3 regions of the Bradyrhizobium sp. AZCC 2289 genome follow, and region 3 is predicted to be linked to each of the others. Evidence: predicted binding sites of a transcription regulator. Region 3 holds the regulator's gene; each other region holds the start of a gene.
What was found. Region 3 encodes PhoB, which activates phosphate uptake and scavenging genes when phosphate is short. Its sites were predicted from a motif close to TGTCATNNANCTGTCAT; they were not measured.
Positions count from the first base shown of each region.

Region 1: the regulator PhoB is predicted to act here: its motif matches at 5,908-5,924, upstream of V1289_RS21695 (DUF2794 domain-containing protein).
Region 2: the regulator PhoB is predicted to act here: its motif matches at 3,111-3,127, upstream of phnF (phosphonate metabolism transcriptional regulator PhnF).

Region 1 is NZ_JAZHRY010000001.1:4,536,374-4,546,046, forward strand. It holds gene V1289_RS21670 (heme ABC transporter permease) at 1-116, opposite strand, end outside; gene ccmB (heme exporter protein CcmB) at 278-946, opposite strand; gene ccmA (heme ABC exporter ATP-binding protein CcmA) at 943-1,545, opposite strand; gene acnA (aconitate hydratase AcnA) at 1,768-4,488, shown strand; gene V1289_RS21690 (DUF1223 domain-containing protein) at 4,646-5,407, shown strand; gene V1289_RS21695 (DUF2794 domain-containing protein) at 5,936-6,307, shown strand; partial or broken gene V1289_RS21700 (GNAT family N-acetyltransferase) at 6,432-6,972, opposite strand; gene V1289_RS21705 (Bax inhibitor-1/YccA family protein) at 7,059-7,850, opposite strand; gene V1289_RS21710 (ABC transporter permease) at 8,095-9,673, opposite strand, start outside.
Region 2 is NZ_JAZHRY010000001.1:8,539,287-8,548,959, reverse strand. It holds gene V1289_RS40140 (alpha-D-ribose 1-methylphosphonate 5-phosphate C-P-lyase PhnJ) at 1-875, opposite strand, end outside; gene V1289_RS40135 (carbon-phosphorus lyase complex subunit PhnI) at 872-1,975, opposite strand; gene phnH (phosphonate C-P lyase system protein PhnH) at 1,978-2,586, opposite strand; gene phnG (phosphonate C-P lyase system protein PhnG) at 2,590-3,051, opposite strand; gene phnF (phosphonate metabolism transcriptional regulator PhnF) at 3,171-3,899, shown strand; gene phnE (phosphonate ABC transporter, permease protein PhnE) at 3,896-4,750, opposite strand; gene phnE (phosphonate ABC transporter, permease protein PhnE) at 4,747-5,631, opposite strand; gene phnD (phosphonate ABC transporter substrate-binding protein) at 5,715-6,644, opposite strand; gene phnC (phosphonate ABC transporter ATP-binding protein) at 6,718-7,533, opposite strand; gene V1289_RS40095 (chloramphenicol acetyltransferase) at 7,722-8,390, shown strand; gene V1289_RS40090 (alpha-D-ribose 1-methylphosphonate 5-triphosphate diphosphatase) at 8,387-9,580, shown strand; gene V1289_RS40085 (DUF1045 domain-containing protein) at 9,601-9,673, shown strand, end outside.
Region 3 is NZ_JAZHRY010000001.1:5,201,351-5,211,023, reverse strand. It holds gene argF (ornithine carbamoyltransferase) at 1-588, opposite strand, end outside; gene V1289_RS24780 (aspartate aminotransferase family protein) at 588-1,796, opposite strand; gene V1289_RS24775 (GcrA family cell cycle regulator) at 2,276-2,785, shown strand; gene phoB (phosphate regulon transcriptional regulator PhoB) at 2,938-3,639, opposite strand; gene phoU (phosphate signaling complex protein PhoU) at 3,700-4,416, opposite strand; gene pstB (phosphate ABC transporter ATP-binding protein PstB) at 4,428-5,249, opposite strand; gene pstA (phosphate ABC transporter permease PstA) at 5,246-6,091, opposite strand; gene pstC (phosphate ABC transporter permease subunit PstC) at 6,095-7,084, opposite strand; gene pstS (phosphate ABC transporter substrate-binding protein PstS) at 7,320-8,330, opposite strand; gene V1289_RS24740 (ATP-binding protein) at 8,471-9,673, opposite strand, start outside.

The sequences.
Region 1 (9,673 bases), 660 kb from region 3:
GCCGATTGATAGCAACCGATCAGCAGCAGGATTGCAGTTGCACCTGCAAGCCACGGCAGCACCCGCGCCGTCAGCGACAGGAATTTCGTGGGGTTGGCGAGGTCGATCAGCGTCATGGCACCCTGATAGTCGTCAGCGGCGGGGCAGGCAATGTGGCATGCTTTGTTTCATTTGGCCTCCGCGAGAGTTGATCGGCGTCAAATTGGCAAGTTTGGCATGATCTTGTCCGGAAACCGGAAGTGCGCTGACGACGCGGCCCTGCGGGTCGGGATCATGCCTAGTCCAGCCCGTGCCGCAGGCTGGCGGCGGCGGCGAACGGTCCGATCACGAAACTGACGAGGGAAAGCGCGCACAGAATCGAAAACGGCGTTCCGAACGACAGCGGGCCGGTGATCGCGGCCTGCGAGGCCGCGACGCCGAAGATCAGGACGGGGATCGACAGCGGCAGCACCAGCACCGCGAGCAGCAAGCCGCCGCGATGTAAGGTCACGGCAAGGGCTGCACCGATCATGCCGGTAAAAGTCAGCGCCGGCGTGCCCGCCAGCAGCGTCAGCGCCACCGCCGAAGTCGATGCGGTGTCGAGATTGAGCAGCAGCCCCAGCACCGGCGTGGCGATAATCAATGGCAGCCCCGCCGCGAGCCAGTGCGCCAGCGCTTTGGCCGCACAGGCCAGTTCCAGCGGCATCCGGCTCATCACGATCAGGTCGAGCGAGCCGTCCTCATGGTCGGCCGTGAACAGCCGGTCGAGCGTCAGCAGGCTGGCCAGCAGCGCGCCGAGCCAAAGAATGGCCGGCCCCAGCCGTGTCAGCAGCGCCAGATCGGGGCCGACCGCGAACGGCATCAGCACGGTGACGGTGAGGAAGAACAGCACGCCGATCAGCGCCCCGCCGCCGACGCGCAGCGCGATTCTGATGTCCCGCCGAATCAGCGCGGCGAGGGCGGTCATGTCGCGCCTCCCATCCGAAGTTCCCTGGTCTCGATCCCGAGCGGGGCGTGGGTGGCTGCGATGATGATTCCGCCGCTTCCAAGATGGTCGCGCATCAGGCCCGCGAACAAATCCTGCCCGGCCGCATCGAGCGTCGAGGTCGGCTCGTCGAGCAGCCAGACCGGGCGCCGTACCGCGAGCAGCCGGCCGATCGAGAGCCGCCGCCGCTGGCCGGCGGACAGATAGGCCGCCGGCAAATCCGCGGCGTGGCCGAGGCCGATTTGAGCGAGGGTTTGTTCCCCATCCCCGGCATCGCCGCCGAGGAAATCCCGCCAGAACGACAGGTTCTCCCGCACGCTCAGCGCGGGCTTCAGGGCGTCGCGGTGGCCGAGATAATGCGACTGCTCGGGCAGCGTCAGCTCGGTCCCGCCGCCTTTCAGATCAATCGATCCGGCCGATGGCACCAGCAGGCCCGCGATCAGCCGCAGCAGCGAGGTTTTGCCGGATCCATTGGGGCCGGTGACGGCCAGCGCCCGGCCCGAGGCGGCCTCAAAATCGAGGCCGGAAAACACCGCACGGCCGCCTCGCACACAACAGATACTGCGTCCCAAGAGCTGCATTTTGCCCCTTTACAGCCCTTTGGAAACTAAGGGTACCGCATCGGAATTTGTGGGTGCCGCATTGCTGCAGCACGATTGTCAGTGTGGCGGCGCTTCTGGAAAGATTCTATAAGCCCCGAACTTGATGCAGCACACAATCGGCGACTGCAAGCCAAAGGCCGGCCTCGCGGACGGTGTTTAAATACCCTTGCCGGGTATAACTGATAATTGGGATTTCCTCACATGACCTCGCTCGACAGCTTCAAATGCCGCAAGACCCTCAAGGTCGGAGGCAAGTCCTATGTCTATTACAGCCTGCCCGCCGCCGAGAAGAACGGTCTGAAGGGAATTTCCAAACTGCCCTATTCGATGAAGGTGCTGTTGGAAAATCTGCTGCGCAACGAGGACGATCGCACCGTCAAGAAGGCCGACATCGTCGCGGTGTCGAAATGGCTAAAGAAGCGCGCGCTCGAGCATGAAGTGGCGTTCCGTCCCGCGCGCGTGCTGATGCAGGATTTCACCGGCGTGCCGGCGGTGGTCGATCTCGCCGCGATGCGCAATGCGATGCAGAAGCTCGGCGGCGATGCGGAAAAGATCAATCCGCTGGTGCCGGTCGATCTGGTCATCGATCACTCGGTGATCGTGAACTTCTTCGGTGACAACAGGGCGTTCGGCAAGAACGTGGTCGAGGAATACAAGCAGAACCAGGAACGCTACGAATTCCTGAAATGGGGTCAGAAGGCGTTTTCGAATTTTTCCGTGGTGCCGCCCGGCACCGGCATCTGCCACCAGGTCAATCTCGAATATCTCGCGCAGACGGTGTGGACCAAGAAGGAGAAGATGACGGTCGGCAAGAAGACCGGCACCTTTGAAGTCGCCTATCCGGATTCGCTGGTTGGTACCGACTCGCACACCACCATGGTCAACGGCCTCGCCGTGCTCGGCTGGGGTGTCGGCGGCATCGAGGCGGAAGCCTGCATGCTCGGGCAGCCGCTGTCGATGCTGCTGCCGGAAGTGATCGGCTTCAAGCTCAAGGGCCAACTCAAGGAAGGCGTCACCGCCACCGACCTCGTGCTGACCGTGACGCAGATGCTGCGCAAGCAGGGCGTGGTCGGAAAATTCGTCGAATTCTTCGGCCCAGGCCTCGATTTTCTCTCGGTCGCGGACAAGGCGACCATCGGCAACATGGCGCCGGAATATGGCGCGACCTGCGGCTTCTTCCCGGTCGATGCCGCGACCATCGACTATCTGAAGACCTCGGGCCGCAAGGCTGACCGCGTCAAGCTGGTCACCGCCTACGCCAAGGCGCAGGGTCTGTTCCGCACCGCCAGGTCGGCCGATCCCGTGTTCACGGCGACGCTGACGCTCGATCTCGCCGACGTCGTGCCGTCGATGGCCGGCCCGAAGCGTCCCGAGGGCCGCGTCGCGCTGCCGGCGGTCGCCGCAGGCTTCGCCACCGCGATGACCAGCGAATACAAGAAGGCGGACGATGCCGCCAAGCGCTATGCGGTCGAGAACCACAATTTCGATCTCGGCCATGGCGACGTCGTGATCGCGGCAATCACCTCCTGCACCAACACTTCCAATCCGAGCGTGCTGATCGGCGCGGGCCTGCTGGCGCGCAACGCCGCGGCCAAGGGCCTGAAGGCAAAGCCGTGGGTGAAGACGTCGCTGGCCCCGGGCAGCCAGGTGGTAGCGGAATATCTCGCCAATTCCGGCCTGCAGGCCGATCTCGACAAGGTCGGCTTCAACCTGGTCGGCTTCGGCTGCACCACCTGCATCGGCAATTCCGGCCCGCTGCCGGAGGATATTTCGAAGTCGATCAACGACAACGGCATCGTCGCCGCCGCCGTGCTGTCGGGTAACCGCAACTTCGAAGGCCGCGTCAGCCCGGACGTGCAGGCCAACTATCTGGCCTCACCGCCGCTGGTCGTGGCCTACGCACTGGCGGGAACGGTGACCAAGGATCTCGCGGTCGAGCCGATCGGCGAGGGCAAGGACGGCAAGCCGGTGTACCTGAAGGACATCTGGCCGACGACCAAAGAGATCAACGCCGTGATGAAGAAGTTCGTCACCGCCACGATCTTCAAGAAGCGCTACGCCGACGTGTTCAAGGGCGACACCAACTGGCGCAAGATCAAGACCGTGGAGAGCGAAACCTATCGCTGGAACATGAGCTCGACCTATGTGCAGAACCCGCCTTATTTCGAAGGCATGAAGAAAGAGCCGGACCCGATCGTCGACGTCGTCGGTGCGCGGATTCTGGCGATGTTCGGCGACAAGATCACCACCGACCACATCTCGCCGGCAGGCTCCATCAAGCTGACCTCGCCGGCCGGAAAATTCCTCTCAGAGCATCAGGTGCGTCCGGCTGACTTCAACCAGTACGGCACCCGGCGTGGCAATCATGAGATCATGATGCGCGGCACGTTTGCCAACATCCGTATCAAGAACTTCATGCTGAAGGGCGCCGACGGCAACATTCCGGAAGGCGGCCTGACAAAGCACTGGCCCGACGGCGAACAGATGTCGATCTACGACGCCGCGATGAAGTACCAGGCGGAGCAAGTGCCGCTGGTGGTTTTCGCCGGCGCCGAATACGGCAACGGCTCGTCGCGCGACTGGGCCGCCAAGGGAACGCGGCTGCTCGGCGTCCGCGCCGTGATCTGCCAGAGCTATGAGCGCATCCACCGCTCCAATCTGGTCGGCATGGGCGTGCTGCCGCTCACCTTCGAGGACGGCACGTCATGGACGTCGCTGGGCCTCAAGGGCGACGAGAAGGTGACGATCCGGGGCTTGCAGGGCGATCTCAAGCCGCGTCAAACGCTGACGGCAGAGATCGAGTCCGGTGACGGTTCGCTGCAGCGCGTGCCGCTGCTGTGCCGCATCGATACGCTCGACGAACTCGAATATTATCGGAATGGCGGCATTCTGCATTATGTGCTGCGCAAACTGGCGGCATAACGCGGATTTGTGATCGGTGGCTCACTGCTTAGTGAGTGGCAGGTAAAAAGAAGGCGGCCTATCACAAAGGCCGCTTTCGGGCGTTTGGGGCGCGCTTTTGGGATCAGATCATGCCCCGTACAAATACGGATAGAAATCGTCACGACCGGTTCGCAGTATGACAGCGATGATGGCCTATAACTGTATCTCGCGGTGGTCCGGTGCGCTCAGCGTATGCGCGATTATCGCAATTATCCGTCCGGCCCATGCCGATCCGCGTGCGGTCGTCGAATTGTTCACCTCGCAAGGCTGCTCGTCCTGTCCACCGGCCGACAAGATCATCGGTGAGCTCGCCAAGGATCCCAATGTCATCGCGCTGAGCATGCCGATCGATTATTGGGACTATCTTGGCTGGAAGGATACGCTCGCCGACTCCCGCTTCAGCGCGCGGCAAAAGGCCTATTCGCATGTGCGTGGCGATCGCGATGTCTACACGCCGCAAGTTGTCGTCAATGGATCGGCGCATCTGATCGGCAGCGATCGCGCCGGCATCGAAGGTGCGATCAAGGATACGAGCAAGGCCGATGGCGTGATGTCGGTACCCGTCACGATGACGCTGTCCGGCAAGCAGATCAATGTTTCGGTCGCGGCCAGCAAGGCGCCGAACGCCGCGCACGGCGAAGTCTGGATCTGCTCGGTCTCGAAGGCCATTCCGATCGCGATCGGGCGCGGCGAAAACCGCGGCCAGGAAATTACCTACCACAATGTGGTGCGCAATCTTCTCAAGGTGGGTGACTGGAACGGCAGTTCCGGAAGCTGGACCGTGCCGCTGGAAAATATCTCCCGCGATGGCGTCGATGCCGCGGTTGTCTATGTCCAGGACGGCAATCGCGACAAACCCGGCCCGATGCTGGGCGCGGCGTTCACGACGCTGCACTGATTCTGCTCTCCCGTCATTCCGGGATGCGCCTCTTGGCGCAGGCCCGGAATCCATGCTCATTATCGTGGTTATCGATTCTCTGATGTGCAATTGCACATCAGAGCTCGCGCTTCGCGCGCCCCGGAATGACGGCAGTGATGAAGTACCCCCCAAAAAAGAAAAAGGACCAACTTTCGTTGGCCCAGTACGGGGATTAGCTCCCCTGCGAACAGGCCCGATCCCGACGGCCCCGGGGGGCTGGGGGCTGAGGAATCCGGAACCGAAAGGACCGGGCCAACGCAGGATTTTCTTTTCGCAAGGCAGCGGGGCGGTCGATGGGCGGAAGTGGGGCAGCAATATGATTCCGCTAACGATCCCGTGACCCCCGGACTCCGGAGGCCGGGCAATCGGCCGGGCCTGCGGCGGTATTTCTCAAGGGCCCCTTGCAGCGTCCGGCGGTTGGCGCGATCATGTACGTCTCGGCATGATCCCGAAAAGTGGGCACCGGTTTTCGGGATCATATGATGCCTGGATGACAGGAGGCGCTCCATGAGTTCGCTATCGGAGGACACTGATCCAAGCGAGAATCGCGCGGCGGCGCGCACCGCCGCTGCAGGCCCCCAGCAAAGCCGCGTTACGTTCAATCGTCTGGAACTCAATCGTATCCTCAATCTCTATGGCCGCATGGTTGCCGATGGCGAATGGCGCGACTATGCCATCGACTTCTTGAGGGATCGCGCGGTGTTCTCGGTGTTCCGCCGCGCTTCCGAAGTCCCGATCTACCGCATCGAAAAAGATCCGCGGCTCGCGCGCAAGCAGGGCATGTACAGCGTGATCTCCGCGACCGGCTTGATCCTGCGCCGCGGCCAGGAACTCGAGCGCGTGCTGCTGGTGATCGATCGCAAGCTGGCGGTGGTTTAGCCATGCTGTCATTCCGGACCAGCGTGTAGCGCTGGATCCGGAATCCAGAGGTTAGCTAGGCGCAATCTGCGGCGCGAGATTCCGGGTTCGCTTCGCGCCCCGGAATGACACCTGACAACTAGCGCTATTCTGCATTATCCCCCGGCACCGTCGTTGCGCCGTCGCCGAGCGTGCGCTGCATCATCACGGTGTCGAGCCAGCGGCCGAATTTGAGGCCGACACTGGGATGAGTCCCGATCATCTGGAAGCCGGTTTTGGGTGTGGACGCCGATCGATCCGGCGTTGGCGGAATCGCCGATCACCGCGATCATCTGCCGGTAGCCGCGCGCTTCGCATTCGGCGATCAGCCGCAGCATCAATTGCAGGCCGATGCCGCGGCGGTGGATCGCAGGCCTCAGATAGACCGAATTCTCCACCGTGAAGCGGTAGGCCGGCCGCGGACGGTATGGGCCGGCATAGGCATATCCGACCACGCGGCCTTCCAGGACGCCCACGAAATACGGAAAACCGCCGTCCAGCAGCGCCTTGAACCGCCGGGTCATCTCGGCAAGGTCCGGCGGCATCAGCTCGAACGTCGCGGTGCCGTAGAGCACGGCGTGCTCGTAGATTTCGGTGACAGAGGGGAGGTCGGCCTCGGTAGCGGGCCTGATTTCGGCGGGTGACATGGACGCCAGATTATTTTTGCTTCAGCCAAAAGAAAAGCCCCGGCGGTAAGGCCGGGGCTTCAATTCGTGCGCCTGAGGCGTTTGGGCTAGTCGCGCTGGCCGAGCAGTTGCAGCAGCAGCGTGAACAGGTTGATGAAGTTGAGGTAGAGTGAGAGTGCGCCAAGGATGGCCGCACGCTCCGCCACTACGCCGCCCTGCGAGGCATAGCCGTAGATGTAGTCGTTCTTCAGCCGCTGGGTATCCCAAGCGGTGAGGCCCGCGAATACCAGCACGCCGACCACCGAGACGATGAACTGCAGCATCGTGCTCGCCAGGAACAAATTGACCAGGCTCGCGATGATGATGCCGATCAGGCCCATGAACAGGAACGACCCCATGCCGCTCATGTCACGCTTGGTAGTGTAGCCGTAGAGGCTCAGAGCGCCGAAGGTCGCCGCGGTGATGAAGAACACCCGCACGATCGAGGTGTGCGTATACACCAGGAAAATCGACGACAGTGAAACGCCCATCAGCGCCGAGAACACCCAGAACAGCATCTGGGCGGCAGCGGGCTGCAGCCGGTTGATGCCGGCCGAGATCACGAACACCATCAGCAAGGGCGCGAAGATGAAAAGCCACTTCAGGGGGCTCACATACATCGCATAGCCGAACGGCGTCAGGAAGGCGTTGCCGAATTTGGCCGCGCCGGCCGCCGGATCGCCGGTCACCGCCGCCATATAGACGCCGAGCGCCGCGAGACCGGTGATGGCCAGCCCGATGCTCATGTAATTGTAGATGCGCAGCATGTAGGCGCGCAGACCGGCGTCGACGGCCGCAGCGTCAACGCGCCCGGCGGCCCGGCCGAAAGGAGAAGCGTAGTTACGGTCTAGGTCCGACATGGTCGAATTCCCGTTGGTTGCCCGGCGGAGCGCAAGGGGTTTGCGACGCCGGTTAGAAATCTATCTCAGATAGCGCGATTTTGCTGACATTAATTTTGCGTCATCAAACCGGCTCTCTTCCCATCCGATATGTGGGAAACTACCACATTCGCTGCAAGCTTCCACGCGCGGCTGAATGTCGCTCTAAACCGCGATTTAGGGGCAAAAACGGCGTTAACCCTGCTCGCTCTGCCGCTACAAATTGTCACAAATTCCGCAACACCGTGGCCGGTTTCTGGTTCAGGGCCAAAAGCGTGCCGGCCAGTCCCAGCCCCACCGTGACGATCAGCGCGGCCACGACCACGCCGGCGGCGCTGCCGGCCTGCCAGATGAAGCTCAGCGTCATCAGCCGGGTCACGATCAGCCAGGCCGCAATCGAGCCTGCGATCACGCCGAACACGGCGGTGGCAAAGCCGATCATCAGATATTCCAGCGCATAGGCGCCGAGCAGCCGCGCGCGGGTGGCCCCGAGCGTCTTCAGGATTACCGCGTCATAGACCCGGTGGCGATGGCCGGCGGCGAGCGCGCCGCTCAGCACCAGAATGGCCGAGATCAGCGTCACCGCGCTGGCGCCGCGGATCGCCATCACGAGGTTGGTGACCACGCTGCCGATGGTTTCCAGCGCCTCGCGCACCCGCACGCTGGTTACCGTCGGGAAGGCGTCGGCCACCTGTTTGATGATGCGGGCGTCGCCGGCGGCGTCCGGATGGGTCTCGGTCAGGGTCGCGACATGGCTGTGCGGCGCGCCCTTGAAGGCGTTCGGCGAGAACACCAGCACGAAATTGATGCCGAGGCCCTGCCAGTCGATATTGCGCAAATTGGCGATTTTGGCCGAAATGTCGCGGCCGAGCACGTTGACGACGATCTCGTCGCCGATTTTGAGCTTGAGCCCGTCGGCGATCTTCTTCTCCATCGAGACCAGTGGCGGACCGCTGTAATCCGGCCCCCACCACTCGCCCTCGACGATCTTCGAGCCCTTGGGAATCTCGCCGGTATAGGTAAGGCCACGGTCGCTCTGCAGCACCCATTCGGAATCCTGCGAAGCCTTGAGGTCTTCGGCCTTGACGCCGCGGGCGGCGGCGATCCGCCCGCGCAGCATCGGCACGTCCTCCACGGTCGATCCGGGCGCGGTCTGTTTCAGGAAGGCGGCGAAGCGGTCGGCTTCGGTTGTGGGAATATCGATGAAGTAGAACGACGGCGCGCGATCCGGCAGCGCCGCCAGGAACTGCCGCCGCAGATTGCCGTCGATCTGGGTGATGGTGACCAGCACCGCCAGCCCCAGGCCGAGCGACATCACGACCGATGGCGTCAGTGCGCCGGGCCGGTAGATGTTGGCGATCGCCAGCCGCAGCATGGTGATGCGACTACGGGGCAGGCGGCGCGCCAGCGCCATCAGCCCGGCGGCGACGCCGCGCAGCAGCGCGAACACCGCGGCCGAGGAGACGACGAACACCGCGGCGACGCGCTTGTCATAGGCAAGCCCGATCGCAACCGCGATCAACAGCGCAATCACCACCGCCATCAGCGCCAGATAGCTCCAGCGCGGGCGGTGCCATTCGGGGGCTACTTCGTCGCGGAACAGCGCCGCGACCGGCACGTCATGCACCCGGCCGAGCGGCCACAGGCCGAAGGCCAGTGCCGTGAGCAGGCCGTAGATGAACGACAGCGCAAGTTCGTCCGCGTGCAATGCGGGGATCACCGGCAACGGCAGCAGCTTGCCGAACAGGCCGACAATAACGAAAGGCAGCGCCGCCCCGGCGGCAAGGCCGATCACCGAGCCGATC
Region 2 (9,673 bases), 3.3 Mb from region 3:
GCCCTCTCCTTGTGCGGGGCCACGCTCTCGCTGCCGCGATGGCCCGCCACCTGGCGCGTCTCGCAATAGTCGGTATCGGAGCAGACGAACATCCGGCCGCCCTTATCGTCGGTGACGATCTCGTCGAGATAGGAATCACCGGCCCCGCACAGTGCACAGGGCGCGTCGAACCGGTAACGCGTGAACGGGTGGTCCTCGAAATCGAGCGAGACCACCGTGGTGTGCGGCGGGATCGCATAAATGCGTTTCTCGCGGCCGGCGCCGAACAATTGCAGCGCCGGACAATTGTCCATCTTGGGATTGTCGAATTTCGGCGTTGGTGACGGGTCCATCACATACCGCGCATTCACCTTCACCGGATAGGCGTAGGAAGTCGCGATGTGGCCGAAGCGGGCGATGTCCTCGTAGAGCTTGACATGCATCAGGCCGTATTCGCCGAGCGCGTGCATGCGCCGCGTCTCGGTCTCGCGCGGCTCGAGGAAGCGCAGGGGTTCAGGGATCGGCACCTGATAGACCAGCACCTGTCCCGCATGCAGCGGCGCCTCGGGAATCCGGTGCCGGGTCTGGATGACGGTGGCGTCCGTGGTGTTGGTCGTGGTCGCAACGCCGGCGGTCTTGCCGAAGAACTTTCGGATCGAGATCGCGTTGGTGGTGTCGTCGGAACCCTGGTCGATCACCTTCAGCACGTCATCGGGACCGAGGATCGCCGCGGTCACCTGCACGCCGCCGGTACCCCAGCCATAGGGCATCGGCATTTCGCGGCTGGCGAACGGCACCTGGTAGCCGGGGATCGCGATCGCTTTCAGGATCGCGCGGCGGATCATCCGTTTGGTCTGCTCATCAAGATAGGCAAAATTGTAAGCTGGAGCGTTCATTCGGCGGCCTCCTGCATCGCTGGAGCTTCCGCAGCCTCGGCAAACTCCTTGCGTAATTTGCGCAACAGGCCGAGCTCGGACTGGAAGTCGACGTAATGCGGCAGCTTGAGATGCTCGACGAATCCGGTCGCCTGCACATTGTCCGAATGCGACATCACGAACTCTTCGTCCTGGGCAGGAGCAACGACCTCTTCCGCGAGCTCGCGCGCGCGTAAGGCACGGTCGACCAGTGCCATCGACATGGTCTTGCGCTCGCTTTGTCCGAACGCCAGACCGTAGCCACGGGTAAAGCACGGCGCTTCGCTCGCCGAGCCCTTGAACTGGTTGACCATCTGGCATTCGGTCAGCGCGATTCCGCCGAGCGGCACCGCGAAGCCGGCGTCTTCGGCGAAAAATTCAACCTCGACCTCGCCGAAGCGAATTTCGCCGGCGAAGGGATGGTTGCGGCCGTAGCCGCGCTGCGAGGAATAGCCGAGCGCCAGCAGAAAGCCCTCATCCGCCCGCGCCAGGTTCTGCAACCGTAAATCGCGATCGGCCGGAAAGCTGAGCGGCTCGCGCGTGAGGTCGCCGACCGCCGCATCAGCCCCCGCTTCGGGTGACGGCTCGATCAGGCCGTCGCGGCCGAGAATGTCGGTGACGCGCGGCATGGCCGCGGCTGACGCTTCACCCGTCGCGGGCAACTCGGGCACCCACCCCTCCGCAAGCTGCGGGTCCAACAGACGATGCGTATAGTCGAAGGTCGGTCCGAGAATCTGGCCGCCCGGAATGTCCTTGAAGGTCGATGAAATCCGGCGGCGCACCTGCATCTCGCCGGTATCGACCGGCTCGGTCGCGCCGAACCGTGGCAGCGTGGCGCGGAAGGCACGGACCAGGAAGATCGCCTCGATCATGTCGCCACGCGCCTGCTTGATGGCGAGCGCCGCAAGCTCGCGGTCATACAACGAGCCTTCGGTCATGACGCGATCGACGCCGAGCGAGAGCTGTTCCGAGATCTGGTCGAGCGAAACCTCGGGAACATCCCGATCGCCACGGCGCTCATGCGCCAGCAGGCGGTGGGCGTTCTCAATGGCGCGTTCGCCTCCCTTGACGGCAACATACATGGTCAGGCTCCCATCGTGACAAGCCGCGTCGTGCGGGGTATCGCGACAATGACATCGTCATGGACCAGCACGACATCGATGCCGCGGGGAAACATTGTCTGATTGATCGAAAGCCGTTCGAACAGGTCCGGCGGCTGGATCGTGGCCTGCAGTACAATCGTGCCGTCGATGCCAGGCCCCCGCAATTCGAAGGCCGGTCCTGTGGTGAGGCTTTCGACCTGCAGGATCAGCGTCGTGGAGCGATCGGGATATTCATTGCTGCCGAACGCGAACCGTTCCAGCGCCGGAAGGCCCGGTGCGTCGCCGATCAACGCAAAGCTGGCGACCGAGGCATCCGTAATCACCGGCGCGCTGGTGTGAAATTTCAGCCATTTGGCGACGGCCGATGTCTGGGACATCCGGGCATCGAGCCAGATCGGCGTGTCATGGTCGAACAAGGTCAGTGCGATCGCTGCGGTGCCGCGCATCATGCCGGGCGGTTCGCCGGCGACCGCCTCGATGCGCTGAACGCTGCCGGGACGCGCCATCGCATCCATCACCGAGCGGAAGGTTGATTGCGCCGACAATACCTTGTCGACAAATCCTGCTGGCAACTCCGCAACCGTCGTCATGCCTCACCCCTCGCCGCGCACCAGCGTATAGAAATCGACTCGCGTCGCCGCGGTCTCCGCAGCCTGACGCTTCCGGTTCGCGGCGATCGCGGCCCGCAACGGGGCGATCACCCCGGATTCGACCACGCCGGCGAATTGATCCGACTGCAGCATGGCGTCGCACAGCGCGATCATCCGGGCCTTCTGCCGGTCGCGCCCGAGCGTGTAGCCGAAACCCACTTCGCCGGTCGAAAGCCGCACCGCCGCACGCGATACCGTTGCCTCGCCAAGATTGAACGGCGCACCGTCGCCACCGATGCGGCCGCGGACCATCACGAGGCCATTCTCGGGCTCGCGCAGATTTTCATGGGCCGGCAACGCGACCGCATCGAGACGGCCCGAGATCTCGGCCGAGTCGGAATGCGCGAGCACCGCCATCGCCAGCTTGCGCTGCGCCTGCCTGGCATTTTCTGTCGTTGTGGTCATAGCGGCCCTTGCCGGAATCAAGTTGTCTATTATACTAGACAACTTGATAACGAAACGCCATGACTGTTTCGTGACAAAAGGATGATTTTCCGGATGCGTTCCATGGGCGGGTCCACACCATGAACATGCAGGATGCTGCTACCGGTGTCGCGCTGTGGCGGCAGGTCGCCGACGGAATCGAACGCGGCATCGCCGATGGCCGCTTTGCGGCCGGTGAAAAGCTGCCGGGCGAGACCGAGATCGCCGAAACCTATCGGGTTAACCGCCATACCGTGCGCCGGGCGTTGGCGACGCTTTCGGAACGCGGGCTGGTGCGCGCCGAGCGCGGCAGCGGCACCTATGTCGAGACGCGACGGCTGGCTTATCCCCTGCGCTCGCGGACGCGGTTTTCCGAAATCGTCGGCGCCGGCGGCCGCGAGCCGCACGGCCAGTTGATCGACGCCTCCGAGGAAGTCGCGACGCGCGAACTGGCGCGGGAACTTGCACTGAAGACCGGCGCGCCGTTGATCCGGATCGAATCCCTGCGATTAGCCGACCGAACGCCGATCTGTATCAGCACCACGTGGCTATCGGCCGAACGCTTTCCCAGCGCCGGGAGCGTATTCGTCGGCGCGCGCTCGATGACAAAGCTGCTCGCGCATTACGGCATCCGCGACTATCGCCGGGGATCAACCCGGATCAGCGCGGCCATCGCCGACGCTTCCGACGCCGCGCGGCTCGATCTTGCGCTTGGACGTCCCGTCCTCGTGGTCGACAGCACCGACCTCGATCCCGACGGCAAGCCGCTCGTGACAAAACGCTCGCGTTTTGCCGCCGAGCGCGTCGAGTTCCTGGTCGAGAACAGCTAAAACTGGGCGACCGCGCGCCGCCCGATGATGGCGAAGCGCAGCTTGCCCGAGATCCAGTCGATCGCGGCAACCGCCACCAGGATCATCAGGATCAGGAACGAGACCTTCTGCCACTCCAGCACGCGGATCTGCTCAGCCAGCTGCAGGCCGATACCGCCGGCACCGACAATGCCGATAATGGTGGCCGAGCGCGTGTTCGATTCGATGAAATAGAGCACCTGGCCTGCGATCACAGGCAGTACCTGCGGCATCAGGCCGAAGCGTATCTCGTGCAGGACACTGCCACCGGAGGCGCGGATGCCCTCGACCTGCTTCTTGTCCGCGGCCTCGATCGCCTCGGAAAACAATTTGCCGAACGCGCCGAAGTCGGACACCGCGATGGCCAGCACGCCGGCGAACGGGCCGAGGCCGACCACGTTGATCCACACCAGCGCCCAGATCAGTGTATCGACGCCGCGGATGGAGTCCAGGAACCGGCGAACGGGAAAGCGGATCAGGTTCGAGGGAATGATATTTCGCGCGGCCAGCAGGCTGACCGGCAGCGCGAACACCGCTGCGATCGTGGTGCCGAGCAACGCGATCGACAGAGTTTCGCCGAGCGCGGAGAGATAGATCGGCAACGAGGAGCCTGGGTCGGGTGGGATCATCATCAGCGTGATCCAGCCAAGCTGGTGCAGGCCTGAGAACAATCTTGCCGGCGAGAAGTCGAGATCGACCAGCCCGAACACGAAAATGGCGAAAGCGCCAAGGATCATCGCCGGCATCGCCAGCCGCGCCGAAGCCGGCCGCTCGAAGACGTCGGGGTATTTCGCGCGCAGCTGCCCTGCATCGGGTTTCGGTAGCTGGCTCATGCGCGGGCGTCCTTGCCGAACAGCCGGCCGCGCAACCACCCGGTGGCGATATCAATCACAAAGACGGTGACGATAATCATAACCAAAATCGCGCTGACGTCCGAATAGTAGAATTTCCGGATCGCGACCACGAGCTCCTGCCCGATGCCGCCGGCGCCGACGAAGCCCATGACGGACGCCTCGCGGACGTTGATCTCAAAACGCAGCAGCGCGTAGCTCGCGTAGCCTGCGGTTACTTGCGGCAACACTGCGAACCGCATGCAGGACAGCCAGCTTGCGCCGGTCGATCGTACGCCTTCAACCGGCTTCATGTCGGCGTTTTCGACGATCTCGGAGAACTGCTTTCCGAGCGCGCCGGTGGAATGGATGGCGATGGCGAGCACGCCCGCCATCGGCCCGAGGCCGAATGCGATGACGAAAATCAGCGCAAACACAATGCCGGGGACCGTCCGGGCGAATTCCAACAGGCGGCGGACGGCGAAACGCAGCAACGGCGCGGGCGAGGTATTTTCGGCCGCAAGGAAATTCAGCGCAAACGCCAGCACCGCACTGGCCAGGGTACCGACATAGCTGATCAGGATGGTCTCGCCGAGCATCTTGAGCCACTTGTGCCAGCCCCAGAACCACTCACCGATGTCAGTCCAGACCCGGGCGCCGTTTTCCAGCGTGAAGATGCGGTCGAAATAGCTGACGAAATGTCCGAAATAGGTGAAGAAGGTGCGCAGGTTCACTTCCGCGCCGATGGCGGAAATGACGAGTGCGGCGAAAAACACCGCCGCCGCCAATGTCATTCTCAGGCGCTTGCGCGCGACTGCCCTGCGATAGGCCTCGTTGAGCGCCGCCAGCTGAGGGCCGGGCAGAATGGATACGGCCGTGGCCATCGATGATTACGATCCGGTTCAACGCCAAACGAGAAAAAGGCCGGGTCACATGGACCCGGCCTGGTCTTGTATCCGCCGTCCGATCAGGACGCCTTCTTGCGCAGATTGTCGACGAACTTAATCAGCTCGATGGTCTTGTCGTAGTCTGCGTTGGTAATCGGCTGCCAGGGCAGATTCTTGCCATCGGACAGTTTCTTGAAGGCTTCCTTGTCCTTTTCAGGAGCGTTGAGGAATGCCTGCTTGATTGCGGCCTTCATGTCCTCGGGCAGGTCGCTGAGATAGGCGTAGGGCGAGTTGATGATGAGGTCCGACTTCACGATGACGCGAAAATCTTCCTTCTTCAGCGGCGTGCCGTCGCTCGACTTGACCATGTTCTTGGCGAGCATGCGGGTGAGGTTCGAATCATCTTCCGCGTTCCACCAATTGGCGGCGACGTCGACCGTGCCCTGGGCCAGCGCCAGCACGGCGTTCTCATGGCTGCCGGTGAAGATCACCTTTGAGAAATAGGCGTCGGGATCGATCCCCATCTGGTTCATCTTGAAACGCGGCATGTTGTTACCCGACGTCGAGTTCGGGTCGACCAAGCCAAGGTTCTTGCCCTTTAGGTCTTCGATCTTCTGGTACGGGCTCTTGGCGAGCACGTAGAACACCGAATAATAACCCTTGGAGCCGTCGGCGTTGACATCGATCACGAAGGCGTCGGTCTTCACCCCGGTGAGGCGGGCGCGCGAGAACGACGCCGGACCGTAATAGCCGATCTGGATGTTGCCGGCGCGCTGTCCTTCGATGACGGCGGCATAGTCGTTGGCGACGCGCAGATTCACCTTGATGCCGAGCTCTTTCGACAGATAGTTCACGAACGGCGTGTAGCGTTCAAGAACGCCGGAGCCGTTCTCGGCCGGAATCACGGCAAAGGTGATTTCCGGATATTTCGCCTTCCAGTCTTCGGCTGACGCGGATGCGGTGAACGCCAGCGCGGCGGCGCTGGCCAGAACGATGCGACGAGTGATCATGATGTACCCTCTTGTTGTAGTTACGCCCATCGGCCGATTGCAGGCTTGCAACGGCCGCCCTGTACTGAAGCGATCAGGCCGCAGCTGCGGTGCCGAGCGCCGGAACGGTTGCGGTTTCAGGCGCATGAATCGGCGCGCTGCCCATGACTTCGTTGGCCTCGAGATCGTAAAGCTCACGCGCGATATGATCGGTCAGCGTCACCGGCGCGCCGTCGAACACCACGCGGCCGGCCGACATCCCGATCAGGCGATCGCAATAGTTTCGCGCCAGATCGAGCGAATGCAAATTGCAGATCACGGTGATGCCGAAGTGCTTGTTGATGCGCAGCAGCGCGTCCATCACGATCCGGGTGTTGCGTGGGTCGAGCGAGGCGATCGGCTCGTCGGCGAGGATGATGTCGGGCTCCTGCACCAGCGCGCGCGCAATCGCAACACGCTGCTGCTGACCGCCGGAAAGCTGGTCGGCGCGCTGGGCCGCGAGCGATGCCATATCGAATTGCTCGAGCGCGGACATCGCCAGCGCCTTGTCGTGTTCGGGCCAAAGCTGTGCCAGCGAACGCCAGGACGGGATTTCCGCCAAACGCCCCATCAATACATTGGTCAGCACATCGAGCCGGCCAACCAGGTTGAATTGCTGAAAGATCATCGCCGAACGCGCACGCCACTGCCGCAAATCCCTGCCGCGCAGCGCAGTGACATCGATGCCTTCGAACACGATCCGGCCTTCGGTGGGGTCAGCGAGGCGGTTGATCATTCGCAGCAGCGTCGATTTGCCGGCGCCAGACCGACCGATCACACCGATAAAGGCACCGGGTGCTACCGAGAAGGAAGCATTGTCAACCGCGGCTTTGGTGCCGAAACGGCACGTCAAACCTTCTACCACCAGCATGCATTGCTCCAACCGCGTCGTCCTCGGTCATCGCTAGCGCCGGTATCTAACAGTTGTGTGACAGCCGCGCCGCGGTGCGGCGATCATCCACACCGGGGACAACTGTCATGTATCCGTCATGACATTGTCATCAGGCCCATTGATGACGTGCGCAGCACCTCTAATCCCGATTGCTCATGGAAACGCAAATGGCCGGCAAGATGCTCTCCGTTGAACCGACCGTCGATCCCACCGCCTCAGTGCGTGAAAGCCAACTCGGCGCCTATACCGAGGTCGGTGCGCGGACCATCCTGCTCGACGTCACCATGGACGACTATTCCTATGTCGTGAACGACGCACAGATCACCTACACCACGATCGGCAAATTCTGCTCGATCGCGGCGATGACCCGGATCAACCCCGGCAATCATCCGATGTACCGGGCGTCGCAGGCGCATTTCACCTATCGTGCCAGCGCCTATTTTCAGGGCGAGAGCGACGACGCCGATTTCTTTGAATGGCGGCGCGAACACCGCGTCCATATCGGCCATGACGTCTGGATCGGGCATGGCGCCATCGTATTGCCGGGGCGCTCGGTCGGCACCGGCGCGGTGGTCGCGGCCGGTGCGATCGTGACCAAGGACGTCCCCGCCTACACCATCGTGGCGGGAAATCCGGCGCGGGCGATCAAGCGGCGATTTCCCGAGGCCATCACCAGCCGACTGGCCGAGCTTGGTTGGTGGGATTGGGACCATGAGACGCTCCGTGCCGCCCTGCCTGATTTCCGAAGGCTTGGTATCGAGAATTTCCTCAGGAAATACGAGGCGGCGGGCGGCTCGGCTCGCTCCCACGCCAGACGGCGGAGTGCAATATCGTGACAGATATCCTTCTTGAAGGCGGCCGGGCGCTGGTCGGTCGCAAAATTGTCGAGACCTCGCTGCGGGTCGCCGGTCGCGAAATCAGCGCCGTGGGTTCGGACCAGGGACGCGCCTCGCTCCACATTGATGCCGATGGCCTCAAGGTGCTGCCTGGCATCGTCGACCTGCATGGCGACGCGTTCGAGCGGCAGATGATGCCGCGCGCCGGGGTCGACTTTCCCGTCGATGTGGCGCTGGCGGACAGCGACCGGCAGGCAATCAGCAACGGCATCACCACCGTCTATCACGCCACGACATGGTCCTGGGAGCCCGGACTGCGCAGCGGCGATAATGCAAGGCTTCTGCTCGAGGCGATCGAATCGATGCGGCCGCAGCTTGCCGCGGATACACGATTCCATTTGCGTCACGAGACCTATAATCTCGATGCCGAGGCCGAAATCGTCAAATGGCTGGCAGAAGGACGCATCGATCTCTTGGCGTTCAACGATCACATGGATTCGACGATTGCCAGTCTGGCAAAACCGCAAAAGCGCAGCCGCATGGTGGAACGAACCGGACTCTCGAACGACGCGTTCGACCGGCTGGTGGAGCGGGTCGTTTCCCGCGCTCACGATGTGCCTCCATCAATCGCACGCCTGGCGCAGGCCGCGCGCGTAGCCGATGTCCGGATGCTGTCGCACGACGATGCAAGCCCGGCGATGCGGGCGGCATTTCGCTCGCAAGGCGTCGGGATAGCCGAATTTCCGGTGAACGAGGAAACCGCGCGCGGGGCGGCCGAGGCCGGCGACTTCATCGTGTTCGGCGCGCCCAACGTCGTGCGCGGTGGCAGCCATACCGGGTGGACCAAGGCATCTGACATGATCGCCAAGGGCCTGTGTTCGGTGCTGGCGTCCGACTATTACTATCCGGCGCAATTGCTGGCGGCGTTCCGGCTTGATGCCGACGGCGTGCTGCCGCTTGCCAAAGCCTGGGAGCTGATTTCGGCGGCGCCGGCGCGCGCTGCGGGTCTTGGAGATCGCGGCGTTCTCGCCGAAGGCCAGCGCGCCGACATCATCCTCGTCGATGACCGGATGCCGCTGCGGCCGCGAATCGTCGCGGTCATTGCCGCGGGACGTCTGGTGCATTTGACGGATGCGAGCCGTCTCATCCATTCATCCGCCATCCCGCGCAAGGCAGTTGCAGCCGCGTGACGCGGCTCTATTGTGCGGCGATGGGGAATTATCCACGCTATGCCATTTATTACGCTCCCGCACCCGGCAGTGTGCTGGACCGTTTTGGCGCAG
Region 3 (9,673 bases):
CTTCATCGCCTTGTTCGGCGCGAGCTGCGGCGGGGTGGCGACGTTCAGATTGAACTTGAAGCGCTCGGCCGCATGCGCCCATGACGCCAGCACGTTGTTGTCGTCGCCGGTCCAGGCCACGGTGCGGCCCTTGATCGGCCCGCGATGCTCCTCGAAGGTCATCAGGTCCGCCATCACCTGGCAGGGATGCGAGCGCCGCGTCAGCCCGTTGATCACGGGCACGGTGGCGTGCGCGGCGAGCTCCAGCAGCGCGTCGTGATTGAGGATGCGGATCATGATCGCATCGACATAACGCGACAGCACGCGCGCGGTATCGGCGATGGTCTCGCCGCGGCCGAGCTGCATTTCGGTGCCGGTCAGCATGATGGACTCGCCGCCGAGCTGGCGCATGCCGACGTCGAACGACACCCGCGTCCGTGTCGAGGGCCGTTCGAAGATCATCGCCAGCGTCTTGCCTTCGAGCGGCTTGTTGGGCTTCTCATGCGCTTTCAGCTTCGCCTTCATGGCGGCGCTGGCGGCCAGCATGTTCTGCAACTCCTTGAGCGGCAGCTCGTTGATATCGAGGAAGTGACGGACGGCCTTGCTCATCACCCCGCCGCCTTCTTCAACTGGCCGCCGGATAGCGCCATGCAGGCGCGCTCGAGGCTGGCGACGGATTCCGCGATCTCGGACTCGGAGACGATCAGGGGCGCCAGGAAGCGCACCACATTGTCGCCGGCGCCGACGGTCAGCAGCTTCTGGTCGCGCAACGCATTGACGAGATCGCCCGACGGCACCACGGCCTTGACGCCGACCAAAAGGCCTTCGCCGCGCACTTCCGACAGCACTTGGGGATAGCGATCGACCACCGAGGCCAGCTTCTGTTTCAACAGCAGCGACATCTTCTGCACATGGTCGAAGAAGCCGGGCTTCAGCATCACGTCGAGCACCGCGTTGGCGGCCGCGACCGCCAGCGGGTTGCCGCCGAAGGTCGAGCCGTGCGAGCCCGGCGTCATGCCGGACGCGGCTTCCGCAGTCGCAAGGCACGCGCCGATCGGAAAACCGCCGCCGAGCGCCTTCGCCAGCGACATCACATCCGGCGTGACGCCGAGGCGCTTATAGGCAAAGAGATCGCCGGTGCGGCCCATGCCGGTCTGCACCTCGTCGAATACCAAAAGCAGGCCCTTGTCGTCGCAGAGCTGACGCAGCGCCTTGAAGAACGCGTGCGGCGCGGTGCGCACACCGCCCTCGCCCTGCACCGGCTCGATCAGGATGCCGGCGGTGTTTGGGCCGATCGCCTTTTTCACGGCTTCGAGATCGCCGTGCGGGACCTGGTCGAAACCGTCCAGCGGCGGACCAAAGCCTTCGAGATATTTGGCCGAGCCGGTCGCAGCCAGCGTGCCGAGCGTACGGCCGTGGAACGCGCCCTCGAAGGTGACGAGGCGGTAGCGCTCGGGATGGCCTTTTGCGGCGTGATAGCGGCGCGCGACCTTGATCGCGCATTCCATCGCTTCGGCGCCGGAATTACAGAAGAATACGAAATCCGCAAAACTCTGCTCGCACAGCCGTGCCGCGAGCTTGTCGCCGTCGGGCGATTTGAACAGGTTCGACATGTGCCAGAGTTTCGTCGCCTGCTCCTGCAGGGCCGCGACCAGATACGGATGGCAATGACCGAGCGCGTTCACCGCGACGCCGGAGGTGAAGTCGAGATAGCGCTCGCCATTGGTTGCGATCAGCCACGCGCCTTCGCCGCGCTCGAAGCCAAGATCGACCCTGGCGAAGACGGGAAGCAGATGCGACGTGGCGCTCTTGGTCATGGCAATCACTGATGGTTATGAGACAGTCACGATGCCTGCAGGGGCGCGGCAGCAGCCCGTCTTCCGAAAACAAAACGTGCCGCCTTTTCGGGCGGCACGTGGCAAACATTCTATGCTGGCGGCGGTAACTGTCAACACGCCACGAGACGTGCCTTCCTGCAGTGCAAGAAGAAAGCAATCCGTAACATTCCGGGGGAGTGGAAAAACCCAATTGCAATGCCTAGATGTCGGAACATGTGGACGCCCCGACGGGGACTCTTGCGCCAGAGTCACGCCATATTGTAGCGTCTGAGCTGTCGGGTACGACATCTCGTGCGGCGGATCTGATCCTCTGAAGTCCCAGTGTTCTGCGTAAACGTTCGGGCGCGCTTTCTGCGCCCGGCGAGGGCTAAGGGATTCTGCCCGCAGGGATATTTGAGACGATTGGCATCGCCAGCGCTGCCCCAGGTTGGCCGGCGCGACGCGAAGGGAAGAATGCGATGACAGTATTGACCTGGTCCGACGATCGCGTCGAGCAACTGAAAAAACTCTGGGAGTCCGGCCTTTCGGCCAGCCAGATCGCCGCGGAACTCGGAAATGTGACGCGAAATGCGGTGATCGGCAAAGTGCACCGGCTGGGGCTTTCCGGCCGCGCCAAGAGCCCCTCCTCGGCCGCCCCGCGGCAGCGCAAGGCCCGCCCAGCCCAGCAGATGATGCGGGTTTCGCGGCCGGTGTCGCGCGGCAACACCGCGCTGGCCCATGCCTTTGACGTGGAGATGGAGCCCGATCCGGTCGCCTACGACAATGTGGTGCCGATGAGCCAGCGGCTGTCGCTGCTCGAGCTCAACGAGGCCACCTGCCACTGGCCGATCGGCGATCCCTCGAGCAACGACTTCTTCTTCTGCGGCGGCAAGGCGCTCGCCAGCCTGCCCTATTGCGCGCACCACTCGCGCGTCGCCTATCAGCCGGCTTCCGATCGCCGCCGCCCGGCGCCGAAGCCGACCAGGTAAGGCTGCGCACTCTCCGGTGTCGTCCCCGCGAAGGCGGGGACCCATAACCACCGATGTGAGTGGTTACGACTTGCTGGAGCCCCAGCGCATTTCAACAATCAAGATTCGTGGTTATGGGTCCCCGCCATCGCGGGGACGACAGTGGAGTGTTTTCACTCCACCTTGGCAAAGCGATCGTCCAGCGCGTAGCCGGCGCCGCGGACGGTGCGGATCGGGTCCTGCTCGCGGCCGGGGTTGAGCAGTTTGCGCAGGCGGCCGATATGCACGTCGACGGTGCGCTCGTCGATATAGATGTCGCGGCCCCAGACGCTGTCGAGCAGCTGCTCGCGGCTGAAGACACGGCCGGGATGCTCGAGGAAGAACTCCAGCAGGCGATACTCGGTCGGGCCGAGATCGATCGGACGGCCCGAGCGCGCGACCCGGCGCTTCTCGCGATCGAGTTCGATGTCGCCATAGGTCAGCACGGTGGCGAGCCGCTCCGGGCTCGCCCGGCGCAACAGGCCTTTCACTCGCGCCAGCAGTTCCGGCACCGAAAAGGGTTTTACGATGTAATCGTCGGCGCCGGTCGCCAACCCCCGCACCCGCTCGCTTTCCTCGCCGCGCGCGGTCAGCATGATGATCGGCAGCTGCTTGGTCTCGGGCCGCGCGCGCAGGCGGCGGCACAGCTCGATGCCGGACAGTCCCGGCAGCATCCAGTCGAGCACGATCAGATCGGGAACGCGCTCCTTCAGCCGTGTGTCGGCGTCGTCACCACGGCCGACGGTTTCGACATCGTAGCCTTCGGCATCGAGGTTGTAGCGCAGCAGCGTCGTCAGCGCTTCCTCGTCTTCGACCACCAGAATGCGGGCGCTCATCAGTGTAAGCCTCTCTTCGTCTTATTTTGCCGCGTTTTCTTCACGCGAAACGCTACGTCTCTAGTTTCCGGGTACCGTCGTGGCGAACGTCGTCATGTCGCCCTTCGGCCGCTTGTCCATGATCTGCTGGCCCTCGATCATGTAGAACACGGTTTCGGCGATATTGGTGGCGTGGTCGCCGATCCGTTCGATGTTCTTGGCGCAGAACATCAGGTGGATACAGAACGAGATGTTGCGCGGATCTTCCATCATGTAGGTCAGGAGTTCGCGGAACAGCGAGGTGCAGATGGCGTCGACTTCCTCGTCGCCCTTCCACACCGCCATCGCCGCCGGCAGGTCGTGCGCCGCATAGGCATCGAGCACCGACTTGACCTGCGACTGCACCAGGTCGGTCATGTGCTCGAGGCCGCGGATCAGTTTCAGCGGATGAAAATCGTTCTCCAGCGCCGCGACCCGCTTGCCCATGTTCTTGGCGAGGTCGCCGATCCGCTCCAGATCGGTGGCCACCCGCATCGCGCCGACGATTTCGCGGAGATCAATCGCCATCGGCTGGCGCCGCGCGATCGTCAGCACCGCGCGCTCCTCGATCATGTGCTGCAGATTGTCGATTTCGGCATCGGCGGCGACCACGCGCTTGCCGAGTGCTATATCGCGGCGCACCAGCGCATCGACGGATTCGGTGATCATGCGTTCGGTGAGGCCGCCCATCTCGGCGACTAGCCGGGTCAATTCCTGCAGATCGCTGTCGAACGCCTTGGCGGTATGTTCAGAAGCCATGTGTTATCTCCTCAACCGAACCGGCCGGTGATGTAGTCCTGGGTGCGTCGATCGCTCGGCGAGGTGAAAATCTTGTTGGTGTCGTCGAACTCGATCAACTCACCAAGATACATGAAGGCGGTCTTGTCCGAGACGCGCGCCGCCTGCTGCATATTATGGGTAACGATGGCGATGGTGTAGTCCTCCGCCAGTTCCTGGATCAATTCCTCCACCTTGGCGGTCGAGATCGGGTCCAGCGCCGAGCAGGGCTCGTCGAACAGGATCACCTCGGGCCGCACCGCCACGGTGCGGGCGATGCAGAGTCGCTGCTGCTGGCCGCCGGAGAGCGAGAGGCCCGAGGCGTTCAGCTTGTCCTTGACCTCATTCCACAGCGCGCCGCCACGCAACGCCTTTTCGACCCGGCCGTCCATCTCGGATTTGGAGATCTTCTCGTAGAGGCGGATACCGAAGGCGATGTTCTCATAGATCGTCATCGGAAACGGCGTCGGCTTCTGGAACACCATGCCGACCCGGGCCCGCAGCAAATTGAGATCGAGCTTGGGGTCCAGGATGTTGGTCTGGTCGAGCATCAATTGGCCGGTCGCACGCTGGCCGGGATAGAGATCGTACATCCGGTTGAAGATCCGCAGCAGGGTCGATTTGCCGCAGCCGGACGGCCCGATGAAGGCGGTGACGCGGTGGGTGCCGAGCGCGAGGTTGATGTTCTTCAGCGCGTGGTGCTCGCCGTAGTAAAAATTCAGGCCCCGCGCGGTGACCTTGGCCGGCGCGTCCGGCAACGCCACCGGGGGAACGGATCCGCTCGCGCTGCTCACCGATACAGAAAGATCGTTCATTTTGCGGTCCTCTCGGCGCCCAGGATGCGCGCGCCAATGTTCAGCGCGAGCACGGTCAAGGTGATGAGCAAGGCCCCGCTCCAGGCCAGCTGCTTCCAGTAGGCGTAGGGGCTTTGCACGAAATTGTTGATGGTGACCGGCAGGTTCGCCATCGTCTTGGTCAGGTTGAGGCTGAAGAACTGGTTGGACAGTGCGGTGAACAACAGCGGCGCGGTTTCACCGGCGACGCGCGCGGTCGCCAGCAGCACACCGGTGATCAGGCCCGACCGCGCGGCGCGATAGGCGATGCGCTTGATCACGAGCGAGCGCGGCAGGCCGAGCGCGGACGCCGCTTCGCGCAGCGGATTGGGCACCAGCACCAGCATGTCCTCGGTGGTGCGCACCACGACGGGGATCACGATCACGGCCAGCGCGAGGCAGCCGGCAAAGGCCGAAAACCCGCCCATCGGCACCACGACGGCGCCGTAGACGAACAGGCCGATGATGATCGACGGCGCGCTGAGCAGGATGTCATTGATGAAGCGGATCACCGAGGTCAGGCGATCGTTCCGGCCGTATTCGGCGAGATAGGTGCCGGCGAAAAGACCCAGCGGCGCCCCGAAACCGACGCCGATCACGGTCATGATGATCGAGCCTGTGATGGCGTTGCGCAGGCCGCCGTCGGTCGATCCTGGCGGCGGCGTATCCTGGGTGAACACGGCGAGATTGATGCCGGCGAGGCCGTTGTAGAGCAGCGTGAACAATATCAGCGCCAGCCACGTCACGCCGAACAAGGCGGCGCCGACGCACAGCGCGCGGATGACGATGTCGTAGCGGCGGCGTGAGGCGTAAATCGGGTTCATGGCCTAATTCCCCGCCTTCTTTTCCAGCCGCATCAGCATCAGCCGGGCGGCGGCGAGAACGAAGAAGGTCAAGACGAACAGCAACAGCCCGAGCAGGATCAGGCCCGACTGGTGCAGGCCGTCGCTTTCGGCGAATTCGGAGGCGATCGCCGCCGAGATCGTGGTGCCCGGCGCGAAGATCGAGCCCGAGATGCGGAACGAATTGCCGATGATGAAGGTCACCGCCATGGTTTCGCCGAGCGCGCGGCCGAGCGCCAGCATGATGCCGCCGATGACGCCGACGCGGGTGTAGGGAATGACCACGTTGCGGACCACTTCCCAGGTGGTGCAGCCGACGCCATAGGCGGCTTCCTTCAGCACCGGCGGCACCGTCTTGAAGACGTCGACCGAGATCGAGGTGATGAAGGGCAGCACCATGATCGCGAGAATGAGCGCGGCGTTGAACAGGCTGAGATAGGACGGGGGACCCGCGAAGACCGCACCGAGCACCGGGACGCCGTCGAAAATGTTGATCATGAACGGCTGGAACGTGTTGGCGAGGAACGGCCCGAGCACGAAGAAGCCCCACATGCCGTAGATGATCGAGGGAATGCCGGCGAGCAATTCGATGGCCAGGCCAATCGGACGGCGCAGCCACAGCGGACAGATCTCGGTCAGGAAGATCGCAATGCCGAGACCGACCGGAATGGCGATCAACATCGCGATCCCGGACGTGACCAGCGTGCCGTACATCGGGCCGAGCGCGCCGAGCACCGGCGGATCGGCGGACGGCGCCCAGCGCTGCGTCCACAGGAACGCAAAGCCGTATTCCCTCATCGCCGGAAAGGCGCCGACGATCAGCGAAAGAATGATGCCGCCGAGAATGAGCAGTACCGAGATCGCGCAGCCGCGGGTGATCCAGTAGAAGGTGACGTCACCGAGCTTGAAAGCGCTGAGTGCCCTGGCACGATCGTAAGGTCCGGCAGCTTCCATTACGTCGCTCTGAACGGCCATGTCCGCCACGCCAATCCCCTGTCTAGTTCAAAGCCACTCAAATCGCCACGCCCCGAAGCGATTTTACTCAGGATTTACCGGCGTCATTCTCCGATGTGCGATTGCACATCGTAGACGGCCCGGAGGACCAGACCTCAGATGCGCAATTGCGCATCGGGGAATCCCTGGATTCCGGGTTCGCTCGTTGCACTCGCGCCCCGGAATGACGGGGCGCGAGATTCGTTGCAGACCAGTCTCAGCTCTTGATGTCGGCCGACCAGGTCTTTTCGATCAGCTTGACGACCGATTCCGGCATCGGGATGTAGTCGAGCTCTTCGGCCATCTTGCCGCCCTTCTCGAACGACCATTTGAAGAACTTGATGGCTTCCTGGGAGGCTGCCTTGTCGGTCGCATCCTTGTGCATCAGGATGAAGGTCGAGGCGGTGACCGGCCACGACTTCTCGCCGGGCTGATCGGTGAGGATCACGTAATAGCCGGGAGCCTTCGCCCAGTCGGCGTTGGAGGCGGCCGCCTGGAAGGCCTCGACGGTCGGCTGCACGGTCTTGCCGGCCTTGTTGACCATCGCGGTGTAGGTCAGCTTGTTCTGCTTGGCATAGGCGTACTCGACATAACCGATCGAGTTCTTGGTCTGGCCGATATTGCCGGACACGCCTTCGTTGCCCTTGGCGCCGACGCCGGTCGGCCATTCAACCGCAGTGCCGGAGCCAACCTTGGTCTTCCAGTCCGCGCTCACCTTCGAGAGATAGTCGGTGAAGTTGAAGGTGGTTCCCGAACCATCGGAGCGGCGCACCACGGTGATGGCGTCCGAGGGCAGCTTCAGCTTCGGATTGAGCTTGGCAATCGCCGGATCATTCCATTTGGTGATCTTGCCGAGATAGATATTGGCAAGCGTTTCGCCGTCGAAAACCATCTCGCCGGGCTTCACGCCCTCGAGATTGACCACGGGGACGATCGCGCCCATGACCATCGGCCACTGAACGAGGCCATCCTTGTCGAGCTGCTCGACCTTCAGCGGCATGTCGGTGGCGCCGAACGTCACGGTCTTGGCCTGGATCTGCTTGATGCCGCCGCCGGAGCCGATCGACTGATAGTTCAGACCGTTGCCGGTCTCCTTTTTGTAGGCGTCGGCCCATTTCGAATAGATCGGGAACGGGAACGTCGCGCCCGCGCCAGTGATATCGGCGGCGAATGCCGACGTCGAAGCGGCGACCAAGCCGACAGCGACGATTGTCTTGAGGAAATTCATGGTTGGTCTCCATTGGTGAGCGAAGCGCCATCCGCGCCCGAGCGCGCTCACGCCGGTCCGTTTAGGAGCGGTCGATAGAGCTTTTACGAAGGTTCGATGACAGTTGGATGACAGTCTTAAGCGATTGAAATCGCTTGGCTTTAGGCCACTGTCGGAGGTTTTGCCTGGGGAAAACAGGCGGTAAAAGTCGCACCGTTTTTGGGCACGCTTTCGATCAAAAGCCGGCCGCGATGACGGTTAAGAATATGTTTCACCAGCGATAATCCGAGCCCGGTTCCACCCTGGGCACGGCTGTCGCCGACGTCCACCCGGTAGAAGCGTTCGGTCAGCCGCGGCAGATGTTCCGGCGCGATGCCGGGGCCGAAATCGCGCACCAGCACGCGAATTTCCGGGGTGCCGTCGGTGGACGCCGCCTGGACCAGGGAGACGATCACCTTGCCGCCGGACGCGCCATATTTGAGCGCGTTCTCGATCAGGTTCTCGAACAGCCGCAGCAGTTCCTCGCGGTCGCCCGCGATCGTCACCGGCGTCTCCGGCAGATCGATCTCGATTAGGACCTGACGCTCGCGCGCCAGCGGTTCCAGCCCGTCGGCGACCTGGCGGATGATCGGCACGATATCGATCGAGGTGTCGGGACGGACATGGGCTGACAGTTCGACCCGCGACAGCGACAGCAGATCGTCGATCAGCCGCGCCATTCGCGTCGCCTGGGTATGCATGATGCCGAGAAAGCGCTCGCGCGCCCGCGCATCGTCCTTGGCCGGCCCCTGCAGCGTATCGATGAAACCCGACAGCGCCGCCAGCGGCGTGCGCAATTCGTGACTGGCATTGGCGACGAAGTCGGCGCGCATTTCCTCGACCCGGCGCAGCGGCGTCTGGTCGTGGAACGTCATCAGCATGCACTTTTCGGTGCCGCCGAACAGGGTGGGCACCGGCACCGGCGTGACGATCAATTCCATCCAGCGATCGACCGGCACGTGGTCGAGATAGGTCGCGCGACGCGGTTCGGTGGTCGCGATCGCCTCGCGCAGCGCAGTGATGATCTCGGGCGAGCGCAACGCGAACTGGGCAAGCTCGTTGCGGCGCAGCGCCGGCGCGAGTTGGGCAGCGGCTGCATTGAGATGGATGACGCGGCCGGCGCGGTCGAGCAGCACCGCCGGATCCGGCATGCCTGCCACGACCGCGCTGACCGCGGCGGCCTCGACCGGATTGACGCCGCGGACATCCTCGCGCGAGGTGGCCGCATCATGCAGCCGCCATGGCACCAGCGCGGCGGCGGCGATGCAGACGAGAACCGCGGCGGCGCGAACCAGCGACAATTCACCGAAGGCGACCAGCACGGC